Regions from separate parts of the Saccharibacillus brassicae genome, predicted to be linked through region 3. Evidence: predicted binding sites of a transcription regulator. Region 3 holds the regulator's gene; each other region holds the start of a gene.
What was found. The regulator Rex, encoded in region 3, represses fermentation and respiration genes when NADH is low (regulators of the CRP and FNR family bind a similar motif). The targets are predictions, from matches to a motif close to TTGTGAAATATTTCACAA.
Positions count from the first base shown of each region.

Region 1: FFV09_RS17340 (FAD:protein FMN transferase) is a predicted target of Rex. The motif match lies at 5,731-5,748, and genes of this name have one in related genera.
Region 2: adhE (bifunctional acetaldehyde-CoA/alcohol dehydrogenase) is a predicted target of Rex. The motif match lies at 1,807-1,824, and genes of this name have one in related genera.
Region 4: pflB (formate C-acetyltransferase) is a predicted target of Rex. The motif match lies at 6,648-6,665, and genes of this name have one in related genera.

Region 1 is NZ_CP041217.1:4,174,226-4,182,004, forward strand. Features, by position in the region: gene FFV09_RS17325 (phosphate/phosphite/phosphonate ABC transporter substrate-binding protein) at 1-444, opposite strand, end outside; gene FFV09_RS17330 (bifunctional 2',3'-cyclic-nucleotide 2'-phosphodiesterase/3'-nucleotidase) at 841-2,757, shown strand; gene FFV09_RS17335 (methyl-accepting chemotaxis protein) at 2,913-4,382, shown strand; gene FFV09_RS17340 (FAD:protein FMN transferase) at 4,589-5,641, opposite strand; gene FFV09_RS17345 (glycine betaine uptake BCCT transporter) at 5,804-7,360, opposite strand; gene FFV09_RS17350 (Gfo/Idh/MocA family protein) at 7,467-7,779, opposite strand, start outside.
Region 2 is NZ_CP041217.1:311,588-319,366, forward strand. Features, by position in the region: gene adhE (bifunctional acetaldehyde-CoA/alcohol dehydrogenase) at 1-1,731, opposite strand, end outside; gene FFV09_RS01345 (Crp/Fnr family transcriptional regulator) at 2,039-2,755, shown strand; gene FFV09_RS01350 (hypothetical protein) at 2,811-3,557, opposite strand; gene FFV09_RS01355 (winged helix-turn-helix transcriptional regulator) at 3,695-4,024, opposite strand; gene FFV09_RS01360 (uracil-DNA glycosylase) at 4,120-4,803, opposite strand; gene FFV09_RS01365 (ThuA domain-containing protein) at 5,069-5,800, opposite strand; gene FFV09_RS01370 (sugar phosphate isomerase/epimerase family protein) at 5,858-6,826, opposite strand; gene FFV09_RS01375 (Gfo/Idh/MocA family protein) at 6,978-7,779, opposite strand, start outside.
Region 3 is NZ_CP041217.1:154,921-162,699, forward strand. Features, by position in the region: gene FFV09_RS00555 (3-hydroxyacyl-CoA dehydrogenase family protein) at 1-87, opposite strand, end outside; gene FFV09_RS00560 (AAA family ATPase) at 519-2,021, opposite strand; gene FFV09_RS00565 (hypothetical protein) at 2,014-2,559, opposite strand; gene FFV09_RS00570 (DUF5590 domain-containing protein) at 3,103-3,621, opposite strand; gene FFV09_RS00575 (amidohydrolase) at 3,647-4,957, opposite strand; gene FFV09_RS00580 (redox-sensing transcriptional repressor Rex) at 4,932-5,597, opposite strand; gene dinG (ATP-dependent DNA helicase DinG) at 5,622-7,779, opposite strand, start outside.
Region 4 is NZ_CP041217.1:303,776-311,554, forward strand. Features, by position in the region: gene yidD (membrane protein insertion efficiency factor YidD) at 1-95, opposite strand, end outside; gene FFV09_RS01320 (Fur family transcriptional regulator) at 92-556, opposite strand; gene FFV09_RS01325 (stalk domain-containing protein) at 789-3,200, opposite strand; gene pflA (pyruvate formate-lyase-activating protein) at 3,414-4,151, opposite strand; gene pflB (formate C-acetyltransferase) at 4,286-6,550, opposite strand; gene adhE (bifunctional acetaldehyde-CoA/alcohol dehydrogenase) at 6,928-7,779, opposite strand, start outside.

The DNA.
Region 1 (7,779 bases), 1.6 Mb from region 3:
GGACTTGTAGAAGTCGACTTTCTCTTCGGTCGGTGCGCCTGTTGCTTCTTCAACGCCGTAACGCTGCGCTTGCAGCAGCAGGTCGGCCGATTTTCTTACGTCGTGAGCCAGTACGTAAGCGTTCGGAGGCAGGAAGCCTACGTCGACCTGCTTGGCGGTCATCGCTTCGATGATGGTGTTATAGTTAGGAGAAACGCTGACTTTTACGGGAATGCCCAGTTCGTCGCCGAGCAGCTTCTCAAGCGGTTTCGCTTTGGCTTCGAGTGTCTCCGCGTTTTGCGAAGGAACGAACTGCACGGTGAGTTCTTTCGGCGTGTAACCGGCTGCTGCCGCTTCGCCGCCTTCAGCCGACGTTCCGCCCGATGCGTTATTGCTGCTTCCACATGCTGCCAAACTTGCCGTAACGGCTACCGACATGCAGATCGTAAGTACTTTCTTGAACAAAATCTTTTCCCCCTCAGGTTTGGTTGGTTATGTGCGTTGCACTCTCGCGGCCCGAAGCCGACAAACAGAAGTGTACCAGCAATTTCCTGGGACTGAGTAAAGTTGGAACGCGATTTTTGTTAAACGCATGTAAAAATCTCGGACCTTCTCTTGCGGAAAACACCGTTAAGTGGCATCCTAATCAAGCCGGGAAAAATGGGAACTCCACGTTTTATCGCTCCAAGAAGCGAACATTCGAACCCTTTGTGTCAGTTAATGTTTTGTTTTTTTCACTAACTACCACTGGTAAATTAAGCTTCATACAAGATAGTACCACAAATAACGAAAATTGCACGAGTTTTATCTGAAAAAGTCACGGAAAATTTTTGCAAAAATATCCATTCAGAAAGACGTGGAATGAAATCTTACATAATGGAGGAGAGTAAACTGAGTATTAAAGCGAACCTTAGAGTACTGGAAACGACGGATCTGCATGTGCATATGATGAACTACGATTATTACGGGGATCGCCCGGTCCTGGAATACGGTTTCGCGCAGACGGCGGCCCTGATTCGCCAGGCGAGAGCGGAACGCGGCAACGTGCTGCTGTTCGATAACGGCGATCTGCTGCAGGGCAATCCGATGGGCGATTACGTGGCGTCGGGCGGCATTCTGGAAGAACCGGGCCGGATTCATCCGGTCTACGACGCGATGAACGCTCTCGGCTACGACGCGGCGACGCTCGGCAATCACGAATTCAATTACGGGCTGGCGTATCTGGACCTCGCGCTGCAGGGCGCCGCTTTTCCGTACACGAACGCGAACCTGTACCTCGACGGGGAGAACGTGCCGCCGGGGTCGCATTACCTGCCGCCGTATCTGCTGCTGGAGCGGACGATCGAAGACGAGAACGGAGCTGTCCATCCGCTCAAAGTCGGCGTAATCGGCCTCGTCACGCCGCAGATCATGAACTGGGACAAAGCGAATCTCGAAGGACGGCTGAGAGCGGAAGACATGGTCGAAGCGGCCAAAACGTACGTGCCGAAGCTCAAGCAAGAAGGCGCCGACCTGATCGTGCTGCTGGCGCACTGCGGCTACGAAGACATTCCGGAAGCGCCGATGACGGAAAACGCGGTGCTGCACCTCAGCCGCGTGCCCGGCGTGGACGTGATTTTGTTCGGCCATGCGCACAAAGTGTTTCCGGGCGCGGCGTTCGAAGGCAAGACCGGCGTCGATCTCTCGCGCGGAACGATCAACGGCATTCCGGCGGTCGAAGCGGGCTATGCGGGCGATCATCTCGGCGTCGTCGACCTCGAACTCGAGCTGACCGGCGAAGGTTGGCAAGTGACCGGCAGCCGCGCCGAAGCGCGTCCGGTCTACGACCTGACGCAGGCCGCGGCGCTTGCGCGCACGGACGAAGAAGTGACAGAGTCGATCCGCGAAGCGCATGAAGGTACGCTGTCCTATATCCGAACGGCGGTCGGAGAAACGACGGAGCCGATCGACAGCTTCTTCGCGCTCGTGCGCGACAGCGTCTCGGTGCAGATCGTCAACGACGCGCAGCGTTGGTATTTGCGCAAGCAGATGCAGGGGACGCCGTACGAGAAGCTGCCGATACTGGCGGCCGGCGCGCCGTTCAAGACGGGCGGCCGCTACGGCCCCGCCTATTACACGCATATCCCGGCCGGCCCGCTTGCCGTCAAGCATATCGCCGATCTGTACAATTATCCGAATACGCTGTGCGCGCTGCTGCTGACGGGCGCCGAACTGCGGGAATGGCTGGAATGGGCCGCCGGCCTGTTCCTGACGATCGATCCGCGCGGCGGAGACGGCCAGAGTCTGATCGACCGGGATTTCCCTTCGTTCAATTTCGATATTATCGACGGCGTTACGTACACGATCGACGTGACGCAGCCGGCCAAATATTCGGCTTCGTGCGAACTGCTGCATCCGGAATCGGCGCGGATCGGCGATCTTCGCTTCGAAGGCCGTCCGGTGTCGGCGGACGAACGTTTCGTCGTCGCGACGAACAATTACCGCGCTTTCTCCACGCCGGTCGCCAATCCCGACGGACAGCGGATCATTCTGTCTTCGGCGGACGAGAACCGGCAGATTCTGACCGATTATATCCGCAGCTGCGGCCGAATGTCGCCGCAGGCGGACAATAACTGGAGCTTGACGGGCGTGCCCGCCGGACTCAGGGTCGAGCTGCTCTCGTCGCCGGACGCGCGCGCAGGCGGACTGCCGGACGGCATCTCGTTCGCCGGCATGGGCGAAGGCGGATTTGCCCGGTTCGAAGTGGAACTGTCCGCCCTGGGCGGAAACCAAAAGTAAGAAGCGAAAAGGTAGCAAGCTTGTGGTAAATTGAGAGCAGGCAGACAAGCGGGGAGGCGCAGCGGCGCTTCGCCGCTTTTTGCCGGCGAATCACGGCGCCCGACAAGGGCGCATCGACATCTGGGACTTGGACCCGACGGAGGAATGAAGGAAGAATGGATAAGACGACCGAAATGATCTGGAAACGCAACAAAGTGATCGTGTGGATTTTGTGGTCGGTACTGGCGATTGCCATTGTACAGGCTTTTTTTGACGCTTCGCTGTGGGTAACGAATATCGCCGGGGTGGTTCTTTGCGCAGCGATCGACTTGATGAATCGAAGACAAATCGGCATCCGCGTCATTCCGTGGGTGATCACCGCCATTTTGGCGGCGTTCAGCATTTATTTCAATTTTGGCAAAATCGAAACGTCGACGGCGCTTATCTTCTGCATCGTGCTGTTGATCTATCCGCATTACAAATATTTTGCGGTCGCTTTCGGGCTCGTCCTGATCAATATGCCGATCCAGATCATGAACGGCGCGCAGGTCGCGGCCGAGACGTCGAAGACCGACCTGTATGCGGACGTGTTCGCGATGTTTCTGCTGACGGGAGCCGCGCTCGTAAGCGTCGCGTTCCTCAACCTGCGCATGTACCGCAGCAGCGAGCGGCAGCGGGAAGCCAGCGAAACGGCCGGGCGGCAGGTGGAATTCCTGCTGGAACGCGTGCAGCAGTCCGCCGAAGGGCTGAAGCGCTTCTCGGAGCAGACGAAGCTTGAAGTGAACGAGGTCGGCAGCATCACGAACGAAGTGATTCTGGCTTTCCGGGAAGTGGCCCGGGGCATGGAAGAACAGGCCGGAAGCGTAACGCGAATCAACGACGCGCTCGCGGTGTCCGACAGCCATATCGAGGACGTGACGAAATACGCCGGCGAGATGCAGCGTTTGTCCGAAGAAACGGCCACGGCGGGCGACGAAGGCGATTCACAGATGGAAACGTTGGTCGGACGGATCGACGAGCTGGACGAGACGATGAACCGAACGTCGCGGCAGATGCAGGATTTCACGCAGGCGAGCCGTTCCATGTCCGACATTTTGGCGCAGATCGACCAGATTTCCCGTCAGACCCACCTGCTGTCGCTGAACGCTTCGATCGAAGCGGCGCGCGCGGGCGACCACGGCAGAGGCTTCGCGGTCGTGGCCGGGGAAGTCGGCGCGCTTGCCGGCCATTCCAGCGAATCGGCCGGGCAGATCGGCGAGATCCTGAACGGACTCCAACAGCAGATCGAAGCGTTGGACCGCCGGCTCGAAGAAGGGCTGCACACGCTTGAGCAGAGCAAATCGTCCACGCGAAAAACGGGCGAAGTGTTCGCGGCCGTACGCCGCAGCGCGCACAGCGTGCTGGAACAGGCGCAGCGCGTGCAGCAGACGTCGTCCGGCCTGCGCGATTTCTCCGGCCGGATGGTCGGGGAGATGTCGGAAGTGGCCGGCATTACCGAACAGTCCAGCGCCGCTTCCGAGCAGATTCTGGCCAGCATGGAAGAGCAGCGCAGCATGACAGGGCGGATGACCGACAGCTTCGGCGAACTCGAAGCGCTGATCGTGAACCTGAACCGGCTCGTGATCCAGGAGCCGGCCAAAGGGTAATCGCCCGCAGCGCAGTCGGCCGAGCGCTCCCGCGCAAGAAGCTGCTGCAAGAGACCGGCGGCAGGGGCCCGCGGAAGCCGCGAGCGACACTTGCGCTCCGAACGCCGCCCGTCGATCGTGCAAAAAACCTCGAACCTTTCGCTCCGCGGCGAAAAGTTCGAGGTTTTTTTAGAAGAGAAGAAAACGTTGGACAGGCAGCAAAGCGGTTAATCGCCCGCCATCCGGTAGAGCTCCGAACTGAGCATGATCCGGTCCCGTAGCCCTTGCGTCGCATGGATGACGTTGTCGTCCGTGACGAAAAACGCTTCGACGCCGGGCTGCCGCTCGATATACGCCATGCCGTCTTCAAGTCCCATAACGAAAGCGGCGGTGGAGAGGGCATCGGCGTCCGTCGCGCGTTCGCTGACGATGGTGATGCTTTTGAGGCCGTTTTGCGTCGGGTAACCGGTCCGCGGATCGAGGATATGGTGGTAGCGGACGCCGCCTTGCATGAAAAAGCGTTCGTACACGCCGGAAGAGTCGATTGTCTCGTCGTTGATCCGGATCGTGCCCAGCTGGCTGCCGCGGCTCTGATCGGGGTCCTGCAGACCGACGTTCCAATTCGCTCCGCCCGGCTTGGCGCCGACGGCCACGATGCTGCTTCCGCCGAGGTTGATCAGCGCGCTGTCCAATCCGTGCTCGCGCAGGTAGAGCGACACCTGGTCCGCCGCGTAGCCTTTGCCGATCGAACCGAGGTCGAGCACCATGCCGGGCCGCTCCAGCTTGATCGTCCGTTTGGCTTCATCGAACGTGATCCGGCGGTAATCGGTCAGCCGGCGCGCCGCTTCAAGCTGCGCCTTGTCCGGCACTTTGGCGTGCTCGTGCCCGATATTCCACAGATTGATCAGCGGACCGATCGACGGGTCGAGCAGGCCGTCGGTCTCTTTCGCGTAGCGAACCGCCATTTTGACGACGTCGAACGTTCCCTGCGACACGTGGACCGCCGCCCGGCCGGCCTCGGCATTGACTTGGTACAGGTCGCTGTCTTCGTTGGTGCGGCTCAGTTCCAGATCGATTTTGCCGAGCAGGTCGCGAATATCGTCCAGATGGCGTTCGGTCGCTTTCGGATCGTAAATTTTGATCGTGGCTACCGTGTCGTACACGTAGAACGTGGCCGACACCGGCTCGACCGCCGCTGCCTGCGCCGTACCCGTACGTTCGGCCGGTTCCGAACCGCAGCCGCCGAGCATCGATGCAAGGACCAGCAGAGCCCCTGTCATTCTTATCGTTTTTCCCGCATGCTTCCACATCGTTGAAGTCACCGTCCTGTCAGAATGGGTCTTCCCCGGACTGCCGAAGCAGCCGAACTTTGTGAAAGACCTCACATTCATCATACTCCAGGCAAGGACAGATGCGGCAGCGAAAATTAGTCCAATTTTTGATTATTTTTTGGCAAAAAGTTCTTTGTCTCTTTCGGCCGCGGCATCAAGCATCGCTTTGTATTCCGCGATTACGCGTCTTTCGCGTTTTCTGATCTCCCGGTCTTCTTCGGACAGCGCTTTGTAAAGAGACACACACATGCCGATCATAATAATGGCAAAAGGAAGAGCGACTACGATAGAGGCCGTCTGGAGTGCCGTTAACCCGCCGCTGATCAGCAGCACGACCGCGATCGACGATTGGACGAGTCCCCAGGTAATTTTAATTTTCGAAGAAGGGTTGAGATCTCCGTTGGAAGACAGCATGCCCAATACGAAAGTGGCGGAATCCGCCGACGTAATGAAGAACATGGCGATCAGCAGCAGCGCGATCATGGCGGCAATGGCGCCCAAAGGCAGGTTCTGGAGCATCAGGAACAAGGCCGAAGTGACGTCTTCTTCGACGGCCGCCGCAAGCCCGCTGCCTTCGAAGCGCGCGGAGTAGATGCCCGAACCGCCGAATACGGCGAACCAGAAGCAGCCGAACAGGCTGGGCACGAGCATGACGCCGAGCACGAATTCGCGAATGGTGCGTCCGCGCGATACCCGGGCGATAAAGGTACCGACGAACGGCGCCCAGGAGATCCACCACGCCCAGTAGAACAGCGTCCATGCCGCTACCCACGTGCTGTCCGAGAACGGGGTCATGCGCAGGCTCATCTGGACGATATTTTGCACGTAGCCGCCGAGCGTCACCGTGAACGTATCGAAGATAAACGCCGTAGGGCCGACGAACAGGACGAACAGCATGAGCACGATCGCGACGATCAGGTTCACGTTGCTGAGAATGCGAATGCCTTTGTCGAGACCGGTCGTCGAAGAAATCAGGTACAGCACGGTCACGACCGCGATGATCAGCACCTGGACCAGAATGGTACTGGAATAGCCGAAGATCTGTTGAATGCCGCCCGCGATTTGCAGCGTGCCGAGTCCGAGCGACGTGGCGACGCCGAACGCGGTAGCGATGACGGCCAGAATGTCGATCGCTTTGCCGATCGGGCCGTTGACCCGGTCGCCGAGCAGCGGCACGAACGTCGAGCTGATCAGCCCTTTATACCCTTTGCGGAACTGGAAGTAGGCGAGAGCCAGCGAGATGACCGAGTAGATCGCCCACGGATGCAGTCCCCAATGGAAAAAGGAATAACGCATCGCGACCTGGGCCGCCTGCGCCGTGCCGGGTTCCGTGCCTTCCGGCGGGTCGATATAATGCGAGACCGGTTCCGCTACCCCCCAGAAAACGAGCCCGATCCCCATGCCGGCACTGAACAGCATCGCGAACCAGGAGGTCGTCGAATATTCCGGTTCGTCGTCGTCCTGTCCCAGCTTGATTTTGCCGAAACGGCTGAACGCCAGATACAGGGCAAAAACAAGGAAACCGAACGCGACAAGCAGATAGAACCAGCCAAACTTTTCTGTGGAAAAGTCCAAAGCTGCCTGCGCGGCGCTTCCCAGTTGATCGGGAAAAAAGGCCCCCCATAAAACAAAAGCGAGTATGATCGCCAGAGCGACGGCGAAAACCATAAATTTAACCCCTTCCCAAGTATACATATTCATTATTGAGCATCGGCCTAGGCGGCCTCACTGAACATGAATTACCCAGTAAGGGACCAAACGAAAAAAAAGCCGATCAGAGATCGGCGGGGTAGAGCAGTCCGAACTGCCTGCGCGCTTCTTCCATCACTTCCGCGGCGGCCAGCGAACAGTCCCGGGAATTGACGGAAGATTCGGAAGCGCCGGAGCGGACGACGTCGACGAATTCCTGGATTTCGTAGCTCATGACCGGCTTGCCGGCCGGCTCGCTGATGTCCTCGATGCTGCCGTCGCGGTAGCGGATCTGCACGCTGCCCGGTTCGCTGATCTTGTCGATCAGGATGCTGCCGAGTTCGCCCTGGATTTCCGAAGGCACGAGCGAATCGGTAATTTTGGAAAACATCACGACC
Region 2 (7,779 bases), 160 kb from region 3:
TTTGAGGTTGTTGAAGTCGGTATCCGGATATTCGTAGAACAACCACATGCCTTTGGCGGCATCCATCGGCGAACCGCCGCCCAACGCGATGATGCAGTCCGGCTGGAACCGTTCCATCATGGCGCGGCCGCGTTCAACGGTCGTCGTCGACGGATCGGGCTCCACTTCGGAGAACACTTCGATCGCGACCGGCGTTTGGCGCTGGCGCAAGTAATGCTGCACTCTTTCGACGTAGCCGAGCTGGACCATCATCGGGTCGGTAACGATCGCGACGCGGGTAATGTCCGGCATTTTGGCCAGGTACTGCGTTGCGTTTTTCTCGAAGTAAATTTTGTCCGGCACTTTAAACCACTGCATATTCACGGTACGACGCGCCACCCTTTTCACGTTGATCAGGTTCACTGCGGTTACGTTGGAAGAAGTCGAGTTGCGGCCGTACGAGCCGCAGCCGAGCGTCAGCGAAGGCAGGTTCGTGTTGTAGATGTCGCCGATCGCGCCGTGCGTCGAAGGCGAATTGACGATGATGCGGCCGGTTTGCAGACGGTTCGCGAAGCGCTGGATGACGGCGTCGTCGTTGGAGTGGATCGCCGAAGAGTGGCCCATACCGCCGAATTCCACGACTTCCGCGGCGCGTGCGATGCCTTCGTCCGCCGTTTTGACTCTGTAGCAGGCCAGAACCGGGCTCAATTTCTCGGCCGACAGCGGGAACTTGGTGCCGACGCCTTCGATTTCGGCCACGAGGATCTTCGTCGTCGCCGGAACGGTGATACCGGCCATTTCCGCGATCTTCACGGCCGATTGTCCGACGATAGCCGGGTTGACCGCGCATTTGTCCACGTTCATCGCGCTTGGCGTCAGTTTGGCGATTTCGTCTTTGCTCAGGAAGTAACAGCCGTTTGCGATCATTTTCTTTTTGACGCGATCGTAGATCGGTTCTTCGATGATGACCGCCTGCTCGGAAGCGCAGATCATGCCGTTATCGAACGATTTGGACAAGATCAGGTCGGTAACGGCCTGGTCGATATCGGCCGTCTTCTCGATGAAGGCCGGCACGTTGCCGGGACCTACGCCGAGCGCCGGCTTGCCGCAGCTGTAAGCTGCGCGGACCATCGCGCCGCCGCCGGTCGCCAGAATCAGCGCCACGTCGGGGTGGTTCATCAGGATGTTCGTCTTGTCCATCGAAGGCTTGTCGATCCATTGGATACAGCCTTCCGGAGCGCCGGCTTGGACCGCCGCTTCCTGCAGGATTCGGGCCGCTTCCGAACTGCAGTATTGCGCGGAAGGGTGGAATCCGAATATAATGGGGTTACGTGTCTTAATGGAAATCAGCGCTTTGAACATCGTTGTGGAGGTCGGGTTCGTGACCGGCGTGATCCCCATCACGATGCCGACCGGCTCCGCGATTTTCTGGAAGCTGTCATACTCGTTGTCTTCGATCACGCCTACCGTTTTATCATTTTTGATACTGTGGTAGATGTACTCGGTAGCGAAGAGATTTTTCGTAATCTTGTCTTCGTACACGCCGCGCTTCGTTTCTTCGATCGCGATCCTTGCGAGATACATGTGCTTGTCCAGGCCGGCCAGGGCCATCGCTTGCACGACGGTATCGATTTGAGCCTGATCCATTTGCATGAAAGCTTCCTGCGCTTTTCTCGCGTTGTCGATCAGCTTCTGAATGTCCTGCTCGGCGGTTGGTTCAACAGTACGGGCGGCTTCATTTTTCACTGCCATTTCCCTCATCCTCCTCAAGATGTTTGCGTTGTTTTCTCTACGTGAACGATCATAGCATAGCGGTTTTGGTTTGGGAAGTGAAATTTTTCACAAAATAAACGGCGTTTCTTTTCTCTTCGAAACGAGCATTTTTCCCTCATTAATGGCCGATTTCCGCTTTTTTAAAAAAACACAAGAATTAATCCAAAAATTTCGTAATAAGAATTGACAAAGTATTCGATTTGACGCATGATAAGGACATAAAGTGAAAAAAGTCACAATGTCCGATCAACACGAACTGTGCGTTTGCGCAAAGGAGAGGTTAACGATGACCCAATACTACCACGCTACCAACCATCGGGGCAATACCGGTTGTTTTTCGGAGTCGAACATGCAGCGTCTGGAAGTGCTCATGAAAGACCGCCATATTCCCGAAGGCTCCCACCTGTTCTGGGAAGGCGATCTGGCCGACAAGCTCTACTATATCAAGCGCGGCCGGGTCAAGCTGACCAAATCGACCGACGAAGGCAAAGAACTCATCTTGTACATGTACCAGTCGGACGATATGGTCGGTCAAGCCGATCCTTTTTTCAGCAGCAAGCACAGCTTCACGGCGGAAGTGATCGAAGATACCGAAGTCGGCGTAATCGAGCATAAAGATCTGGAAGTGCTGATCTGCCAACACTGCGATTTCGCGATCGACTTCATGAAATGGATGGGCATTCATCACCGCCTGACGCAGACGAAGTTCCGGGACCTGATGATGTACGGCAAGCCGGGCGCCCTCTGCTCGACGCTTATCCGTCTCGGCAACACGTACGGCGAGAAGCACGGCGAGACGATCCTGATCAACAAAAAGATTACGCATACCGATCTGTCGAACATGATCGGAGCGACCCGGGAAAGCGTGAACCGGATGCTCAGCGATCTGCGCAAAAAAGGCGCGGTCGAATACGAGAACGGCATGATCGTCATTACCGATCTCGGCATGCTGCAGGAAGTGTGTCACTGCGAAATGTGTCCAAACGAAATATGCCGGATCTAAGGAGATCCGGCCTGTTTGCGTTCGCTGCCGGGCGCTTCGCTGAGAAGCGGTTCGGCTACAGCTTTTCCAATGTCAGTTCCACGTAATCGCCCGGCTGCAGCTGCATGTCGAATCCCCGTTCCCGGTTCAGCTCTTTGCCGTTCACTTTGAGCACCCAGCGCTCGCTCGGTTTGGTCATGTAGCCTTCCTGCGTATCCGGGCTTGCCTTGACGAGGCGGATCGTGCGGTCGTTCTCGGACATCGTGACGAGGCCGCTCGCTTTGAGCACGTCGCGCACCATCGTCCCTTCCCGGTAAGGATGGGCGTACGAACCGCCCAGCGAGGCATTCAGCTCGCCGCCGCTGATCAGCAGCGTATTGACCGGCTCCCCGTCGTTCCCCGGCGCTTCGATATAGAGCAGAATCTCGTCGCCGGGCTGAATGCGCGTGCTGAATCCGCTCTCCGGTATTTCCTGGCCGTTCTGCTTGACGACCCACATCAATTCGGAATGCAGCTCCGTGTCGTCCACCGAGTCGATCCGCCCTTCGTTGTCGAAACTGACGATGCCGCTGCGCTCCAGCGCGTCGCGGATCGTGTCTTCCGTGCGGTACGTACTGACAAGCGACCGGTTCTCGTTCGGCATATAGATGCCGCCGTCGACGACCAGCCTGAAGTTCTCTCCCCCGCTTGCCGCCGCGTCGGCCGCTACGTCCGCCGACGGCTGGCGCAGCAGAAAAGCCATTGCGGCCGCGGCCGCGATGAGCAAGGCGGCAAGCACGAATAGCAGGACGCGTTGATCGGGCATTTTGATTTTTGTCCGCATAGGCTCCCGTTCCCTTCATCGAGCGTGTTCTTCCTTATTGTAACAAAACGGGCGGGCCTTTCTCAAATGCTGTTTGCGTGTGCGGCGGCATCAAAAGAACCCCTTTGCCGGCAAAGGGGTTCTGCGCGAAAATTCGGTCATTCGACCCAAAATTCCGCCCACATCTGAATTTGTTCCATAACCGGCTTCAGTGCACGACCTTTTTCGGTCAGCTCGTATTCGATGCGCACCGGAGTCTCCGGATACACGTGACGCGTCAGAATGCCTTCGCCTTCCAGGTCCTTCATGCGTTCCGATAACATTTTGTCGCTCATCATCGGAATCTGGTTGGAAATATCCTTGAACCGCTTCGGACCGCTCATCAAAGTCTGAATGATCAGGCCGTTCCAACGTTTGCCCAGAAACGAAAACGCGCTCTCAAAACGCGGGCAAAGCTGCATCGGAATTTCGCTTTTTTGCTCAATCATAGATGATCACCTCTTAGAAGATTCCCTCTGAAGAGAAACTTACGATTTGTTAGTTTATTTCATATTAACACATTTCCAAGAAAAAGAAAATGCTTTTATGAATTATTTTTCAGGTCCAAAAATTGCTTGAGCGCCGCCAAATCCTGCTCGATCACCGCTTCCAGCGAACGATTGTAGATGACGGCCGCCGGATGGTACAGCGGGAAAATCGAATACGACCGATCCCCGAACACGTAGCGGGAATGCGGATCGGACACTTCTTCCAGCCGCTGGATCGGCCCTTCGAGCACTTTGCCGTGCAGCGAAGAGATCGTCTCGTGGCTGCCGATCAGCCGATGCAGCCCGATATTGCCCATCGGCACGATCACCCGGGGCTGCACGAGTTCGATCTCCGCGTCGAGGATCGGCGCATGGGCCAACACTTCGTTCTTCGTCGGCGTCCGGTTCGAGCGGCTGATCCTCGGCTCTTTGCCGGGCGCCGTGCCCGCCACGACCTTGTCCTTGAACGGGCGGCTGCGCACCGCGCTCGAAATATAGATGTCCTGACGGGTCAGGCCGATCTTCTTCAGATACTCTTCGAGCACTTTGCCCGCCTGCCCGGTAAACGGGCGTCCTTCCACGATCTCCGTCGCGCCGGGCGCTTCCCCGACGAACATGATTTGGGCCGGGATGGCTCCCTGACCGAGCAAAAACCCTTCCAGATCGTAACTTGCGGATCGGTGCAGGCATTCCCGGATCAGTTCTTCCGCCACCGGCGCACTGCCGAACTCCACCTTCATCGCCATCCCCCTTTCTGTTATCGCTACCCGTTGATTAACAGGTATTGCAATTATTTTACCCCAAAACCGATAGAGCGCCAACCATGCAAGGTCTGTTTCGCAAATTTTGTGAGCGCTCTCTTGGATTCGGGAAAAAAAGGCAAAAAAGCCGCTGTTCGCTTGAAGCGAACAACGGCTTTGCGGCAGCCTCGGCTGCCGGACGAACGATCAACGAACCATCAAGTCGCGAACCATCCGTTCGAATTGCGGGCGAAGCCGGCGAGGCTTAGACCAGTTCGCGGGCGTGCAGCGGACGAAGCGGCTGCGTATTGCCGTAGACCGGCTTGGCCGATTGCGTCGGATAAGCCCAACGAACCGAATTGGAGATGACGCGAATCACGTCCTGGTTGTAGTAGGTCGGATACGTCTCGTGCCCCGGACGGAAGTAGAAAATCTTGCCGGAACCGCGCGTAAACGTGCAGCCGCTGCGGAACACTTCGCCGCCGGAGAAGTTGCTGATAAAGACGATCTCGTCCGGATTCGGAATATCGAAAAATTCGCCGTACATTTCTTCGTGTTCCAAAATGATGTTCTCGCCGATGCCTTCGGCGATCGGGTGCGAAGGATTGACGGCCCACAAAATTTCCTGCTCGCCTTCTTCGCGCCATTTCAGGTCGCAGCCCGTACCCATCAGCTTCTTGAACGGTTTGGAGAAGTGGCCGGAGTGCAGGACGATCAGGCCCATGCCTTCGCGGACGCGCTGCGCGACCGCTTCGGCGATCGAATCGTCGACCAGTTCGTGCGCCATATGTCCCCACCAGATCATGACGTCGGTCGAGTCGAGCACTTCTCTCGTCAGGCCGTGGTCGTCTTCTTCCAGCGTGCAGGTGCGAATCGCGAAGCCTTCCGGCGTCAGGGCGCGTTCCAGCTGTTTGTGAATGCCGTCCGGATAGACGGCTTTGACCTTTTCGTCTCTGCGTTCGTGCACGAATTCGTTCCAGATGGTTACGTTGATCATCGTCGATGTCCCCTTAGTTATACCTGTATTGTGTGCTGCGGCATTCGGTCGGTTTATTTAGACCCACCACATTTCTCCCGCCGGTTCTTCGATCAGAATCTGCTGGAGATTGCGGACGGCTTTACTGAATCCTTCGTCCACGGACATTAGTCCGTCTTCGTGTTCGATGCTGACTACGTGATCGTAGCTTTGCAGGCGCAGTTCGCTGATCATGTCCGCCCAGATCTTCACGTCGTGGCCGTAGCCCACGCTGCGGAAGTTCCAGCCGCGATCCTGCATCTGCGTATACGACTGCATATCGGTCAGACCGTGCATATTGACGTTGCTTTGGTCGATCGTGATATCTTTGGCATGGAAATGGTGGATGGCTCCGGCGCGTCCGAGAATACGGATCGCTTGGACCGGATCGATGCCCTGCCACCACATGTGGCTCGGATCGAGGTTGACGCCGACGGCTTCGCAGGTCGCTTCGCGCAGGCGCAGCATCGTGGCCGGCGTATGGGCCGAGAACCCGCCGTGCAGTTCGATCCCGATTTTGACGCCGTGGTCTTCCGCGAATTTGCCGGCTTCTTTCCAGTAGGGAATGACTTTGGTCTCCCACTGCCATTTCAGCAGATCCTGGTAATCGTTCGGCCACGGAGCGACCGGCCAGTTCGGATATTTGGCATCCTCGCTGTCGCCGGGACAACCGGAGAACGTGTTGACGACCGGAATGCCGAGACGCTGCGCCAATTCGACGCTTTGCAGGAATACGTCGTGATCGGCTTTCGCGAGCGCTTTTTGCGGGTGAAGCGGATTGCCGTGACAGCTCAGTGCGCTGACGACAAGGCCGCGCGACTCGATCGCTTTTCGGAAAGCTTCCAACTTCGACGGGTCGGCCAGCAGTTCTTCCGGGTTGCAGTATTCGTTGCCCGGATAACCCCCCGTGCCGATCTCTACCGCCTTGAGTCCTTTTTCCGCCACGTAATCGAGAGATTCCTCGAATCCCCGTCCATTGAACAGAACCATGAACACTCCAAGTTTCACTAATCGAACCTCCTCGATATAACTATTATATCCGTATTTTAAGTTTGAGCTGAATAGGAAAGAGGTGCGAAAAAACCTCATTTTTCGACTTTCGGCGCGGCCGGCAATCGGAGAATGGTACCAGTGGCACGGCCTATTGGCGCTTTACCCCTTAATCAAAATAGACGGCTTTGCCGGTCTTCGCGGATTCGTAGATCGCTTCGAGAATCTGCGTCACGACGAGCGCCTGCTCCGGCTTGACGACCGGCTCTTTGTCTTCGAGAATCGCTTCGAGCCATTGACGCGCTTCGCGGTCTTCGGCATTCTCCGAACCGCCGTCGTAGAACGCGACGCCGCCGGAGCCGAAATCGACTTTGGTCTCGATCAGGCGGCTGCGGTCTTCGCCGTTGATATGCAGGCCGTCCGCCATGTCGGCGCCGCCTTCGGTTCCGCAGAGCAGCGTCTGCGCTTCGCCGAAGTTGCGCACGTTAAGCGCCCAGCTGGATTCGAGCACGATCGTCGCGCCGTTCTCCATTTTGATAAAGCCGAACGCCGAATCTTCGACCTTGAACTGCTCCGGGTCCCACGGACCGAACGCGTTGGCCGCATTCTCGCGGCTGCCCAGCTTGTGGAACGTCGAGCCCATGACGCTTTTCGGTTTGTAATTGTCCATCAGCCAGAGAGTCAGGTCAAGCGCGTGCGTACCGATATCGATCAACGGGCCTCCGCCCTGCTTTTCTTCGTCCAGGAATACGCCCCAGGTCGGCACGGCGCGGCGGCGCAGCGCAATCGCCTTGCCGAAGTACAGATCGCCGAGTTCGCCTTTTTCGCACATGTCTTTCAAGTGCTGGCTGTCGTCGCGGAAACGGTTCTGATACGCGATGGACAGCTTTTTGCCGGTACGCTCCGCCGCTTCGATCATGCTGCGCGCTTCTTCCGTCGTTTTGGCCATCGGTTTTTCGCACAGCACGTGC
Region 3 (7,779 bases):
CACGTCGAGGCCGCGGGAAGCGAGCATCTCCGCGATGCCTTGTCCCATAACCCCGCCGCCTACGACGCCTATTTTTTTAAAATTCATCTCTAGTATTCATCCTTTCTGGTCTCTCTTGCAAGATTGTCCACTCCTACAGCCGACATGAGCGTCTTGCATTCCCAACATCTAATCATATCTTAGCATACCCGAAATGTAAAAAAGAAATTGCAAACCAAAAATATTCGAGTCTGCCGGAGAAGGACATACAGTCTTATCATACCTCCTTTCGACAAAGAAGTGTTCCGTCACTTGCGGATATTTTGTGAGCGTAGCGATCCATTCCGCAAACAGGTCCGCGCCGGGGCTTCGACCTCTCCCTCCTCTCCGTCCGCTTCCAAGCGGGGAACGTTCACAAGGAACGGCAGCCGCGCAAAAAAGCTTCCGAAACCTTCGCCGGCAGGCAAAAGTTTTCGGAAGCTTCTCGTCAAGCAGGGAAACGGATCTTGGAGCTTCGGCTTGGGACTTCGGCTTGAGGCTTACGCCGGCAGCTGTACCAATTCGCGGAACTGCGCCCGGAACTGATCGCCGGACAGCACTTCTTCGCGCATAAGGATATCGAGCGAACCTTCGAACACTTGACGGTAGCGGTCGAGTTCGCCGCGGGTCGAGTCTGTCAAAGCGCGCAAGATTTTGTCGTTATGCTTCATTAATTCTTCCTGCGTCAGCATCTTGAGACTGACGATGCCAAGATCGGTCAGGCCCGAGACGATCATGTTCTCGACGAGGTCGAGCGCCTGCTCGAAATCGCCGCGGGACCCGGTGCTGCGGCCTCCGTAATACAGTTCTTCCGCCGCGGAACCGGCGAGAGCGATCATGATCTGCTCTTCGAGGAACTGCTTCGTGTACAGATACTGTTCTTTTTGCGGATTATGGCGAACGTAGCCGAGCGCTTGTCCGCGCGGGCTGAGCGCCACCTGGCTTACGCTGCCCGGACGCAGCACTTCGGCCATGATCGCATGTCCGAGTTCGTGAATCGCGACGCGGCGCTTTTCTTCGGCGCTCGTCTCGCGGTCCGTCTTCTCGCCGAGCATGACTTTGTCGATCGCGCGGGACAGATGCTGCTGCCCGATCACGGCCGCTTTTTCGCGCATCGCGTAGATCGCGGCTTCGTTCATGACGCTTTCGAGCTGGGCGCCCGAGAATCCGTACGCTTCTTCGGCGATCCGGTCGAGATCCGCTTCCGGCGATACCGGACGGCTTGTCGCATGCAGTTCGAGAATATGCTTGCGGCCTTTTTTGTCCGGCAGGTCCACCTGGATATGGCGGTCGAACCGTCCCGGGCGCAGCAGCGCGCTGTCGAGCATTTCTTTGCGGTTGGTCGCGGCGATAACGAGAATGCGCGGCTCTTCGTTGTTGTAGATGCCGTCCATCTCGGTCAGCAGCTGGTTCAGCGTCTGGTCGTACTCGCGCTGTTGGCCGCCTTCGCGCTTGCCGCCGATTACGTCGATTTCGTCGATAAAAATGATCGCGCTCTGCTTTTTCTCCTGGGCTGCGCGGGTTCGCGCGTCCTTGAACAGATCGCGGACCCGGCCCGCGCCGACGCCGACATACATTTCGACGAAGTCGCTGCCCGAAGCGGCGACGAACACGGAATCGGTATAATGGGCGGCCGCTTTGGCCATGAGCGTCTTGCCGGTTCCCGGAGGGCCCGTCAGCAGGATGCCTTTGAGCGGGCGAATACCGAGCTTCTTGATCTCTTCGTGCTTAATAAGAAAATCGAGCGCTTCGCGCAGCTCCTGCTTGGAGTTGTCCTGCCCGCCGATCTGCTCGAAGGTGAACTTTTCCGGTTTTTGCTTTTTGCGTTTGCGATCCTGGGCCGCGCCGACCGCAAGTCCGCCCTTCATTTGCAGGACGGCGAAAATGCCGACGCCGACCAGTGCCAGAACGGCGAACGGCATCATGTTGACTCCGATAAAACCGAGGAAAAGAACGAGCGCCGCCGCGAAACCGATCAGTATTTCCGTTACTCCTCTAGGCATTCGTTTGTCCCCCAATTCCAGGCGCCGCATGCAGCGGCAAAATGATGTACTTGTTGGCCTGTTCATCCGAAGCGGAGCTTAAAGCCACGTAAATATAATGTTCGTCCATATCGCTTGAGATCGTATAGCCGTTATTTTCGGTTTGAATTTCGGACAGCGTGTCGGTAATGAGCGTGTACCGTTTGTTGGCCATCGCTTCGGCGACCGAGAAGGAAGCTTCTCTCCACAGCGCTTCGATATCCGGCGTGGAATGGTCGGCGATGTCGAAAACGACCGAACGGTTTTTGAGCAGTTCGCCTTCTTCTTTGCGAAGTTGGGCGACCATGCCGCGAAGATCGACATTCGATTCCAGATCGAGTTTCAACACGGCACCGTTTTGGGTAATGTCCACTTGGGCGCTGGTAACGCCTGGGTAATTCTGCAGCATTTTTGCGATAGGACGTTCGATTGCGGCCTGGCGGTACAGAAACCAGCCGCCGAGCAGGACGATCAGCGACAAAGCCGCTGTAAGGGCGATAGGCAGGATACGGATTTTCAATGGGCATTTCTCCTCTTCATGCTGTGTTTGAAATTCGGACACGAGTATGACATCCATCATCGATACGACGCCGTTTTGAGCATTTTCGCAAAATGCTTTTTGGCGCACGCAAAACCGTCGAACCATCAACGATCGTTTCCTTCTATAATCCAAATTTACCTCGTCGTTAAAAATAAGTATATCACACCGTTTTCCCATTTTCTAATTCGCGCGGCTCTTCACGGGTGCTTGCTTGGCACGGTTTTGGCGATCCAAACGTCGATTTTCCGCCTGCTTCTTCCTAGAAGCGTGCAAAAACGCGCAGCGATCATAATCATAGTACATACCAAAAGCCTCTCCCCGTCCGGGGAGAGGCTTTTGGTTATCGAGCCGGCTTCGGCTCAGTCTGCGCGAAACAGGCGACGGATGCGGCGTACCTGACTTACCCGACTTATCCGACCTTTTCCGACGTATCCGAGGAACGCCGAAAAAACCCGACTCTCCATTTCGGAGAATCGGGTTTTTCTATACGCTACGCGCCGGAAGATTGCCGAACACTTCGGCTTACCAATCCGGCAGATCGAACGCTTCTCCGACGGCGCTGCCGTCTTTGAGACTGTAGAAGCGGTAGTAATGCGTATCTTGCTGTTCGTAGAACACCTGCCAGACGTACTGGTTGCCGTACACGCCCGGAAGCATCCGGATCAGTTTGGCGTCCGGAAGCTGAGCTTCCGCCCGGTCCCACATGTCTTCCCGGGTAATCGTTCCGGCGACCGGCATCGAGCGAAACGCGTTCTCGCCCGCTGCCGGCGTGCCTTCCGGCGTATATTTGAGCCAGACGTACTGTTCCTCGCCGGACGCCGTCGTTCCTTGAACGACCCAGAAGATCGAATTTTCGCCCCAGACCCATTTGTCGGCCCGTTCGATTTCCGTCAGCTGTCCCTGCGTGCGCGCCGAAGCGATCGCCGCGTTGCGTTCGTCCGTTCTGCCCTGCATCGAGAGCATATAGTACAAATAAGCTCCCGCCAGCAAAATCAGCACGACGAGCAGGGTCAGCAAAATGACTTTGGTGCGCTTGCTCACGTTGTGTATCCTCCCGATGTCCGGCTTAGCGGGCCAACAGCCCTTCGAAAGCCGACTGGGCCTCGAACCGGATTTTCTCTTCGTCCAGCGTCAGGCACTCGCGGTTCTTGACGATCTGGATGCCGTCTACCCATACATGCCGCACGTCCTGACCGGCCGCCGAATACACGAGATGCGACACGTAATCGGTGCGCGGCAGGAAATGGGCCTGCTCGATATCGAGCGCGACGAAGTCCGCTTTCATGCCGGCTTCGAGCGTGCCCAGATTGTCGAGGTACAGCGACTGCGCGCCATGCAGCGTCGCCATGCGCAGCGCTTCGGCTGCCGGCACGGCGGTCGGATCGCCCGACACGCCTTTGTGGATCAGCGCGGCCAGACGCATCTCTTCGAACATGTCGAGATTGTTGTTGCTGGCCGCGCCGTCTGTGCCGAGCGACACGACGACGCCCGCTTTGAGCAGCTGCGGCACTTTCGCCACGCCGCTCGCAAGCTTCAGGTTGCTGCCCGGATTGTGCGAGACGGCTACCCGGTTGGCCGCAAGCATCGCGATCTCTTCGTCCGTCAAATGGACGGCATGCGCCACCATCGACGGGCGGGAGAAGAAGCCGAGCTTCTCCAGATGCGCGACCGGACGCAGCCCGTATTCGCGTACGTTCTGCTCCACTTCCGCCGCCGTTTCCGACATATGCGTATGCAGCGGCAGATCCAGATCGTGCGCCGCCTGCACGAAACGCTCGATAAAAGCGGGCGGGCACGTATAAGGCGCGTGCGGCGACATCATGACCGTGATGCGTCCATCCGCCTGGCCATGCCAGTTTTTGGCGAACGAAATCGCGTCGTTCAGCTTGTCGTCTTGTTCCTGCTGCGAGCACAGCCCGATTACGCCGCGCGTCAGCGACGCCCGCATGCCGGATTGGACGACCGCTTCGGCCACGCGGTCCATATGGTCGTACATGTCGAGGAACGTCGTCGTGCCGCTTTTGAGCATCTCGACGATCGACAGCGAACTACCCCAGTACACGTCGTCCGACGTGAACTTGGCTTCCATCGGCCACATTTTGGTCTGCAGCCATTCCTGCAGCACCATATCGTCGCCGTATCCGCGCAGCAGCGACATGGCCGTATGGCCGTGGCTGTTGACGAGACCCGGCATAAACAGCAGCCCTTTGCCGTCGATCGACGGCAGGTCGCGCGCGTCTTCCGGTTCTTCGGTTCCGATATAGGCGATGGTGTCTCCGTCGACGATCATGCAGCCGCGAACGACCCCTTCACGCTCGCCGGTGGCGAAGACGCCGTTTCTAACGATCCATTTAGTCGGATGGTTTGTCGTTGTCATGGGTTTCGGTTTCCTTTCCGTTATCGAGGTAGTAAGCCAGGCTGAGCAGGTCGGTCGTGAAATCGGCCGCATGGATCCGTACGTCGGCCGGCACTTTAAGCACGGTCGGCGCAAAATTCAAAATGGCTTCGACGCCGGCTTCGACCAGCTGGTCGGCGACGCGCTGCGCTTCGGAATCGGGCACCGTGATGATGCCGACGCGAATGTTTTTCTCCCGTACGGTCGGCTTCAGTTCTTCGATCGGCTGCACGGTCAGCTTGTTGATCTGCGTGCCGACCTTCGGCGCGTACGAGTCGAATACGGCGACGATCTTCATGCTTTCCTTGAGGTACATATTATAGTTGGACAGCGCATGTCCCAGATTGCCGGCGCCGATCAGGGCCACGTTGATCGGACGGTCCAGCTTGAGGATATGGCGAATTTTCTCGATCAGGTACGAGACGTCGTAACCGATGCCTTTTCGGCCGAAATCGCCGAAATACGCAAGGTCTTTCCGGATTTGGGCCGGATTAAGATCCAGTTTCTGCCCGAGTTCCTGCGACGACACCGTCATCACTTCGCGTTTGTGCAGTTCGGTCAGGTGACGCAGGTAAACGGGAAGTCTGCGAACGACGGCTTCCGAAATTTTTTCCGCTTTCATTCCATGTCCCTCCCAGGGGAAAAGTTAATCCGACTTCTCTTCCGGTTCCAGCCATTCGGCGACTCTCGGCACGATTTGGTCGAGCGCCATATGCTCCATTTTGGGACCCGGAAGCGAGTATAAAAAGTATTTGCCGTAATACGATTCGATCACGCGCGTATCGTAGACGATCACGATGCCGCGGTCGCGGCGCGTACGCACCAGGCGGCCGAATCCCTGTTTGAAGCGGATAACGGCCTGCGGCACGGACAGCTTCATGAACGGGTTAAGGTTCTGGCGCTTGAGCAGTTCGCTTTTGGCTTCCAGCAGCGGATGGCTCGGAGGCTGGAACGGCAGCCGCACGATAGCGAGGCACGTCAGCGCGTCGCCGGGAATATCGACGCCTTCCCAGAAACTGCTCGTGCCGAGCAGCACCGTTTTCGCGTTCTCCTGAAACCGCCGGGTGAGGCGGCTTCGGCTGCCGCTGTCGACGCCCTGCCCGATCAGCGAAATGCCGGAAGCGCCGAGCAGTTCCTTGAGCGGATCGTACACCTGGCGCAGCATCCGGTACGACGTGAACAGCACGAGCATGCGTCCCTGCGTCGCTTCCGCCGTACGCGCCAGCGAATCGGTCAGCGCGGCGAGGAACGAAGCGTCGGCCATCTGCCCTTTGACGCTGGGGAAATCGCGCGGGACGATCAGCAGCGCCTGCTCCCGGTAATTGAACGGCGACGGCAGCACTTCCGTCAACAGCCTTTTTTGCACGGCCGCTTCCCGCAGACCCAGCTGGTCGATCATATAGTCGAACTTTTTGTCCACGGCAAGCGTGGCCGAAGTGAGAACGACGCTTTTCTTTTTATCGAAAAAGTGCTGCTGCAGCTGGGCGCTGACGTCGATCGGCACCGCGTACATTTGCAGCGACTTGCTTTTGAACTGCGAGCTGCCTTCGAGCCAGTAGACCGTGCTTCCGTCGTCGAGCCGCATGAAGAACCGCAGCGATTCGCGCGCTTCGGACAGGTCTTTGAACAGACCCGAAATATCGGTCGCCAGACCTTCGGCCGTGTAGTCGCCGCTGTCTTCCTTGACGGAAGCCGCCATGCGTTCCCCGCGGCGGATCGCTTCGCCGAGCCCGACGTAGATCTGGTCTTCCAGCGTCGAGAGCGTATCCCAGCCTTTCGGGTATTCGCCCGCCGTCAGGCGCAGCGTATGCTGGCCGGCTTCCGGCGCCGACACGTCTACCCGGTCGGGCAGCAGCGTGTACAGCAGCTCCGTCAGTTTGTCCCAGCTCTCTTTGGCGTCGATCAGCTCGGGAATGACTTCGTCGATCGCGCGGTTCCATTCGTTTTTCTTCTCGTGCCCGATCTTGCCAAGCAGTTGGCGCAGCGCGGGCAGCTGCCCGTTCTTGCCGTCCTTGTACAAGCGGGTCATCGCATGCACGAACGAGAAATATTTCAGGTGCAGCCCGAGATGCTTGCCGGCCACGTCTTCGAGGTGATGCGCTTCGTCGATAACGAGACGCTCGTAGGCGGGCAGCAGCTGGTCGTCCGCCTTGACGTCGGAGAACAGCTTGGAATGGTTCGTCACGACGACGTCGGCCATAGACGCTTCATGCTTGGCCCGGTAATAGTAACAGCTGCGGAACCAGGGACAGGCGCGGCCCAGACAGGAATCCGTCTCGCTCGCGATCGTGTCCCAGAAATCCTGGCCGCGGCCGATACCGAGGTTCAGTTCTTCGTCGTCCCCGCTCTGCGTGCGGGTCAGCCAGACGAGCAGCTGCGCCGCCGTCAGGACGTCGTCCGCGGGATGCGTGAATTCACGCCGGTCGATCTTCTGTTCAAGCTTGCGCATGCACAGATAATGCTGGCGTCCCTTGAACACCGAAGCGCGGAATTCGAACGGCACGACGCGGTTCAGCAGCGGAACGTCGCGTTCGCGCAGCTGCTCCTGCAAGTTGATCGTGTGCGTGCTGATCATCACTTTGCGGTCTTTTTTTACGCTCTCGTAAATGGCCGGAATGAGGTAGCCGAGCGATTTGCCCGTCCCCGTTCCCGCCTCGATCAGCAGATGCTTGTCGCTTCCGAACGCTTCCTGCACTTTTTCGAACATGATGTTCTGCGATTCGCGTTCTTCGTAACCCGGCAGCTCGGCGCGCAGATTGTTTTGCACCTGTTCCAGAAAATCGCCGAACGGCACGTCTTCGAGC
Region 4 (7,779 bases), 150 kb from region 3:
GTCGGCACGAACCGGCAGCTCGGCGGCGTCAGCGGAGAGATGAATTTGCGATAGAAACGGATCGGTCCCTGAACCGTCCGGCGGGCGATCTTCATCGCGCTTCACGCTTCCCCGCCGCGGCACGGACCGGTTCAAGCGAAGCTTCTTCGCGGCAGTCCTTGCAGTAGCCGAACACTTCGAACTTGTGCTTGACTACCTGGAAGTCGTCGGGCGATTCCGTCAGCTGCATCGGACAGAACGTAATCGGATACGTCTTCTCGCACTGCAAACAGATCATATGATGGTGATGGTGGTCTTCGCTGCAGTGCAGCTTGAACTTCACGCCTTCTTCGAACACGATCTGCTCCAGAACGCCAAGCTCCTGCATCACCCGCAGATTGCGGTAGACCGTATCGAAGCTGAGTCCTTTGTATTTTTGTCCCATATAGTCATAGACGTCTTTGGCGGACAGATAACCCGGCGCCTCGGCGAACAACTTGGCCAGCGTCTTGCGCTGATCCGTAATTCGAAGCCCCTGCTCCGCCATGATCTCGATAATGCGTTCCATTGAAAGCATCGGTGAACCCTCGCCTCCTGCCTGTAGCGGCTTTTTCCTGTGCGGCATACGCTGCTTTATTCGTAATGCCCTGCATTAATAATGCCCCAAAACCGGTACGGAGTCAATGTCGGCGCTTCTCCCGGCACGGCGCAAAGCCCGGTTCCGAAAAATCGGAAACCGGGCTTTGCTTCAGTGCTTTTTGCTTGTCGTTCTCGGCGCATGCCGCTTGGAACCGTCAAGCTTCCGGCCGTTACTGCTTGAGCGCAGGCAGCGGCGAGAAGATCAGGTTGACGGCCAGGTTGCTGCCCGGAGCCGGCGTGAATTCGAGATCCAGACTCTCGGTCGAAGCGCCGGTGCGGTAGACGACGCCGGTCTCGCTCGACGTGTTCAGCGCGGAGCCGACGAGGCCGAGGCTTTGCGCGGACAATTCGACGAGCTGCCCGTTCACGGTGATCCAGCCGGCATATTTGCCGCCGCGGCCGTTGAACGTGATCAGCGTGTTCGGCGCCACTTTGTCCAGGTGGATTTTGTACAGAACGCCGAAGTTGCCCGCGTTCGATTCCGGCGTATTGTTCGGCGCGTCGGTGCCGGTGAGGTTCGGGTCGTCGTTGTTGTCGCCGATGATCAGCTTGCTCGGCGTCGTGCCGCCAACCGGCTCGTAGACGTCGACGATTTTGGTCGCCAGCGGATACGTGCCGCGGTTATGGACGCCGTCGCGCGGAGCGGTCGTCAGCGTCTTGGCCGCTTCGTAAGGATCCAGCTTCGGATCGATCATGAGCGTGCTGTACGTGATCGGCTGCGTGGATTCCACGTCCGCGATCAGGGAGATGACCGTTTTGTCCGCCATCGGAATAGCGTTCAGTTCGGTCAGGACGATTTTGCTTTCGCCCGGCTGAAGCGTGACCGACGATCTCTTGTTGCCGGCCGCCACGGATTCATGATACCGCTGCACGGACACTTTGCCGGCTGCGGTCGCGAACGGACTCGGTCCGCCGAAGCCGCTGTCAAGCGTCGTGATCGTCGTCGGCGTCGGGTTGTTGTTCGTCGCCACGACGTACATCGTCACCTTCTGCTTGGTATAGTTCGCATGGTGGATCATGAAGCGAACTTTGCCCGACAGCGTGTCTTCGTACATTTTTCCTGTTCCGAATACAGATTCCGGGCTGTTGCTGCGGTACAGCGTCACGTCTTCCGACGTGTTGAAGCGCTCGACTTTGCGCATCGACGGAACGCTGCCGCCGTCAAACAGGAACTTGCTGCCGACCGGAACGAACAGGGCGTTGTACTCGTCCTGGCTGTACAAAATTTCGTCCGTGATCGTGATCGTTTTGGAGATCGTGTTCGTCGCGCCGTCTGCGTCCGTTACCGTCAGCGTGATGCTTTGCGGTCCCGGAGTGAAATAAGCGCCTTTTTGGTTTTCCCACACGCGGCTGTTCGCTTCCGGCAGGTTGCCGTCGGGATCGTAGCTCTGGTCGCTGTAAGTGACCGGCTCGCCCATACGGTACGTATCCTTGTCGGTCGTGAACTGCGCGACCGGCGGCACGTTCGGCGCTTCGACCGTCACCGTCTGGGTATACGGATCGCTCCATTGTCCGGCGGAATCCTGAACGGAGTACGTGATCGTGTAGACGCCCGGATCGGTAAACACGTCCTGGCGGCCTTCCCAACGCTCGTCCACGATCTGGTATCCGCTAGGCGATTCGGATTTGGTGTTGTACGTGACCGTCGTCTGGCCCGCGATGATCTTTTGCGGTTCGACCGTGAACGAAGCCGTCGGTTTCGAAGAAATCGTCAGCGTGATCGTTTTGGTCTTGTAATCGATTTTGTACGGAATGCCGAGCGCCTGCGTGATCGACGTCAGCGGCACCATGAACGTGTTTTTTTGCTGGAACGAAGTGCCTTTCATTTTGGTCGGCACGCCGTTGACCGTATACACGTCTTTGTCGAGCTTGAAGCGCAGCTCGTCGGCGCCTTTGGTGATGACCGTTTCTTTCGTTTTCGCATCGTATGTAACTTTCAGTCCTACACGATTAACGAACGAGCGAACCGCGATGTACGAGACGCCGTTTTTGGCGACCATCGGCTGTGCAGCCGTATACATTTCGCCGTTCTGGTACATTTTGTCGCCGTTGATGGTCAGAATGAGCTTGTCCGTTCCGAGCGTAATGGCCGGATCGATCGCCGGAATCTCCGGTACGGTCGGCACGGTCGGTTTGGTCGGAAGCGGCTTGGTTGGGGGCGGCGTCGCGCTCGGCGTGGCCGGCGGAATCGAAGACGGCGTAAGCGTCGGATCGGTCTGCCCTTCCACGGTGCCGTTCTCGTCGGTCGGCGGCTGGTCCGTCGGCGGCGTGAGCGTCGGATCGGTCTGGCCTTCGACCGCTGCCGGGACTGCCGGTTCGTTCTGCGCAGGCTGCGCGTTCGGTGCCGGTACCGAATTTATAGGATTCGCCGCTTGCGAATCGGTCTGGCCTGCCGGATTTTGCGTAGGCGCGGCCAATTTTTTCGTAAATTCTTGTGCCGATTGTTCCGGTTGTGCGGTCTGGCCCTGCACAACGATCGGCGTTTCGCCCTGCGATGCGGATTGGGCCGATGCTGCGGGCAGCATCGCTGCCGTCTGCACGACAACAAGCAAAGCGATGATCGTGATTTTCTTGAGATTCATTCTACGACTCCCTTTATAGCTGAATTTGGTCCTTCTCTCGCTAAGCACATACTATTAGACGCGGGCATTTTGTAAAAGTTTCTGCAAATCATTAAAAAAAAGCGGCCTTCCGTTGTCGGGAAGAGCCGCCGCTTTAACATCATGCTAACATTTACATACGTTTTCGGTAAAAATCAAACGATTCAAATCCGAGTCTTCCCGCCTGCAAAAACGTTATACGGTCTGCATGCGCCGGCCTTCTTCGATGAGGGCGTAGGCCCGCTGCACCTGTTCGTCCGTCGGCGAATTCACGCCTTCGAGCGGGTATTCCCGGCCAAGTTCTTTCCATTTATAAATGCCCATTTGATGGTACGGCAGAATTTCGAATTTCTCGACGCCCTGCAGCGTCCCGATAAAACGTCCGAGGTCGCGCAGATTGTGCTCGTCGTCGTGGATGCCCGGCACGAAGACGTGGCGAATCCACGTTTTTTTGCCGTGATCGGACAGCCATTTCGCCGTGCGCAGCGTCTGTTCGTTGCTTACGCCGGTCAGCACTTTATGTTTGTCGTTGTCGATATGCTTGATGTCCAGCAGCACGAGATCGGTCACGTCCATCAAATATTGAATTTTGTCGGGATTGTTGAATCCGTTGCTGTCGAGCGTTGTGTGCAGTCCCCAGCGCTGTTTGACTTCGCGGAAAATTTCGGCCACGAAAGCGGCCTGCAGCGTCGGTTCTCCGCCCGAAATGGTCAGTCCGCCGCCCGAAGACCGATAATAATTCAGGTAAGGCTCGATTTCGGCCAGCACTTCGTCCACGGTCATTTCCCGGCCGCCGTCGAAATTCCACGTATCGGGGTTATGGCAGTATTGGCACTTCATGAGGCATCCCTGCAAAAATAATACGAAGCGTATGCCCGGGCCGTCTACCGTCCCGAAGGTTTCCAGCGAGTGTATGCGTCCTGTGTGACTCATTCGTTTTCACCCTTTCAAGGAGAACGGCGCTCCCCTGTAGCGAGCGCCGTCTATAAGATCTTATGAAGGAACAGGTATCCGGTCCGGCGAACGGCTTGCGCTTCAGCTCTGCCGGCTTGCCGGTTCCGGCCGGTTTACATATTCGAGTGGAACGTGCGGTTGATGACGTCCATCTGCTGTTCGCGGGTCAGCTTGATGAAGTTGACCGCGTAACCCGATACGCGGATCGTCAGCTGCGGATAATTTTCCGGATGGTCCATCGCGTCCATCAGCTGTTCGCGGTCGAACACGTTGACGTTCAGGTGATGGGCATGGCTGCCGAAATATCCGTCGAGCATCGCGACTAGGTTCGATTTGCGGGTCTCTTCTTCTTTGCCGAGCGCTTTGGGCACGATCGAGAACGTGTTCGAGATGCCGTCGAGGCTTTCTTCGTACGGCAGTTTGGCGACGGAACTGAGCGAAGCGAGCGCGCCTTTTTTGTCGCGGCCGTGCATCGGGTTTGCGCCCGGAGCGAACGGTTCGCCCGCTTTGCGGCCGTCCGGCGTCGTGCCGGTTTTTTTGCCGTAGACGACGTTCGACGTGATTGTCAGCACGGATTGGGTCGGTACCGAATCGCGGTACGTTTTGTGCTGGCGGATCATGCCCATGAATTTCTCGACGAGCTGCACGGCGATTTGGTCGACGCGGTCGTCGTTGTTGCCGTAGCAAGGGTATTCGCCTTCGATTTCGAAGTCGATCGCGATGCCCTGCTCGTTGCGGACCGGTTTGACTTTGGCGTGCTTGATCGCGCTCAGGGAATCGGCGGTGACGGACAGGCCGGCGATGCCGCATGCCATCGTGCGCAGGATGTCGCGGTCGTGCAGCGCCATTTCGATCCGTTCGTAGCTGTATTTATCGTGCATGTAATGGATGATGTTCAGCGCGTCCAGATACACTTTGGACAGCCATTCCATCATCGGCACGTACCGTTTCATGACTTCGTCGTAGTCGAGGTACTCGGACGTGATCGCCGGATATTCCGGTCCGATCTGCTCGCCGGATTTCTCGTCTTTGCCGCCGTTGATCGCGTACAGCAGCGTTTTGGCCAGATTGGCGCGTGCGCCGAAGAACTGCATTTGCTTGCCGATCCGCATCGCGGATACGCAGCAGGCGATACCGTAGTCGTCGCCGTAGATCGGACGCATCAGGTCGTCATTCTCGTATTGGATCGAGCTCGTCTCGATCGAGACTTTGGCGCAGTATTTCTTGAAGCCTTCCGGAAGCTGCTCCGACCACAGAACCGTCAGGTTCGGCTCCGGTGCGGGTCCCAGATTGTACAGCGTGTGCAGGAAGCGGAAGCTGCTCTTCGTGACGCGGGTCGTGCCGTCTACCGCCATACCGCCGATCGATTCCGTCACCCAGGTTGGGTCGCCGCTGAACAGTTCGTTGTAATCCGGCGTGCGCAGGAATTTGACGATCCGCAGTTTCATGACGAAGTGGTCGACGAGTTCCTGCGCCGTTTCTTCGGTCAGTGTGCCTTCGGCCAGATCGCGCTGGATGTAGACGTCCAGGAAGGAAGAGACGCGTCCGAGCGACATCGCCGCGCCGTTTTGTTCTTTGACCGCCGCGAGGTAGCCGAAGTAGACCCATTGGAACGCTTCTTTGGCATTGACGGCCGGTTTGGAGATATCCATGCCGTGCAGTTGGGCCATTTTTTTCAATTCGCCCAGCGCGCGGTACTGTTCGGAAATTTCTTCGCGCAGGCGGATCGTGTTCTCGTCCATGCCTTCGCCGACCGTTTCGTTATGCTCCCGCTGTTTTTGCTTCATCAGGAAGTCTACGCCGTACAGCGCGACGCGGCGATAATCGCCGATGATGCGGCCGCGGCCGTAAGCGTCCGGCAGGCCGGTCACGATGCCGGATTTGCGCGCAGCCCGGATCTCCGGCGTGTAGGCGTCGAATACGCCCTGGTTATGCGTCTTGCGAATATTCGTAAACGTCTCGACGATGGAATCCGGCACTTCGAACCCGTACGCTTTGCACGCGTCGATGACCATGCGGATACCGCCGTAAGGCTGAATGGCCCGTTTGAACGGCTCGTCCGTCTGTACGCCGACGATCTGTTCTTTGGCCTGGTCGAGGTAGCCCGGTCCGTGCGACACGATCGATCCCGGCGTGTTGACGTCCACGTCCCAGACGCCGCCTCTTTCCCGTTCTTCCTTGGACAGCTTGGATACGATCTGCCACAGATCGTTCGTGTTCGCCGTAGGTCCCGCCAGGAACTTTTCGTTACCGGTGTAAGGCGTTACGTTTTCGTCGATAAAGTTTTTGGTGTCCACGTGGTTCGTCCATTTGCCCGCTTTGAACCCTCTCCATGCTTCCGAATTCGCGCCCGTGATTTCTTTTTCGATAACCGACATGTGATTACCTCCGTTTTATGTGTATTTGGCCGGGATCGCGGTGCCAAGCCTTCCGCGTCCCGCCATCGATCCCTGATTGCCGACAGCAGCGTTGACAAGGTGAAAAATATCACATTCATCGAAAGAGAACGTCGTTCCGGTGTGGGTTTCCCTCTCGATGCGTTTGGGGACCTTCTATGCCTTTATTATGCGCGCCCTCATCCGTAGATACTGTGACATTTCTCACAGAACCGACTCTTTTTTATGATCTTTATCACTTTTAACGCCGTTTTCTGAATAACACCGCAATTTATGACTGCTTTTCACAGCTTACAAGAAAGCAAAAAACGACGCCCCTCGCGGGAGCGCCGTTCCAGTTGTTCTGATCTTAGATCTGCTTATTCTTCGAAGCGGCCGTAGAAAGCGTCGCGGTACACGTCGGCAAGTTCCGTCACGAGCGGCATTTTAGGGTTGGCTGTCGTGCATTGGTCTTCGAACGCGCGGTCGGCCAGGTAGTCGACGCGGCTCTCGAACTGCTTCGCGTCGAAGCCGAGTTCCTGGAACGTCTCGGGTACGCCCAATTTGCGGTTCAGATCGCGGATCGCGTTGATCAGACTCTTCACGCCTTCTTCCGTCGTTCTGGCCGGCAGCCCCAGAATACGGGCGATTTCGGCATACCGTTCGTCGGCGATAAAGTGCGAGTATTTCGGGAACGAAGCGAACTTCGTCGGTTTTTTGGCATTATAGCGAATAACGTGCGGCATCAGGATCGCGTTGGTGCGGCCGTGGGCCGTATGGTATTCCCCGCCCCATTTGTGCGCCAGACTGTGGTTGATGCCCAGGAACGCGTTGGCAAACGCCATGCCGGCAAGCGTCGAAGCGTTGTGCATTTTCTCGCGGGCCAGCTTGTCGCCGGTCAGCGCGGATTTCTCCAGGTTGGCAAACACGAGCTGGATCGCTTTGATCGCGAGGCCGTCCGTGTAGTCGCTCGCCATGACCGATACATAAGCTTCGATCGCGTGCGTCAGCACGTCCATGCCCGTATCGGCTACCGCCACTTTAGGCAGCGAGTAGACGAATTCCGGATCGACGATCGCCACGTCCGGCGTCAGTTCGTAATCGGCCAGCGGATATTTCGTGTTGCCGTTCTCTTTATCGGTGATGACCGCGAACGACGTCACTTCCGAACCCGTACCCGAAGTCGTCGGAATCGCGACGAACTTCGCTTTTTTGCCCAGACGCGGGTATTT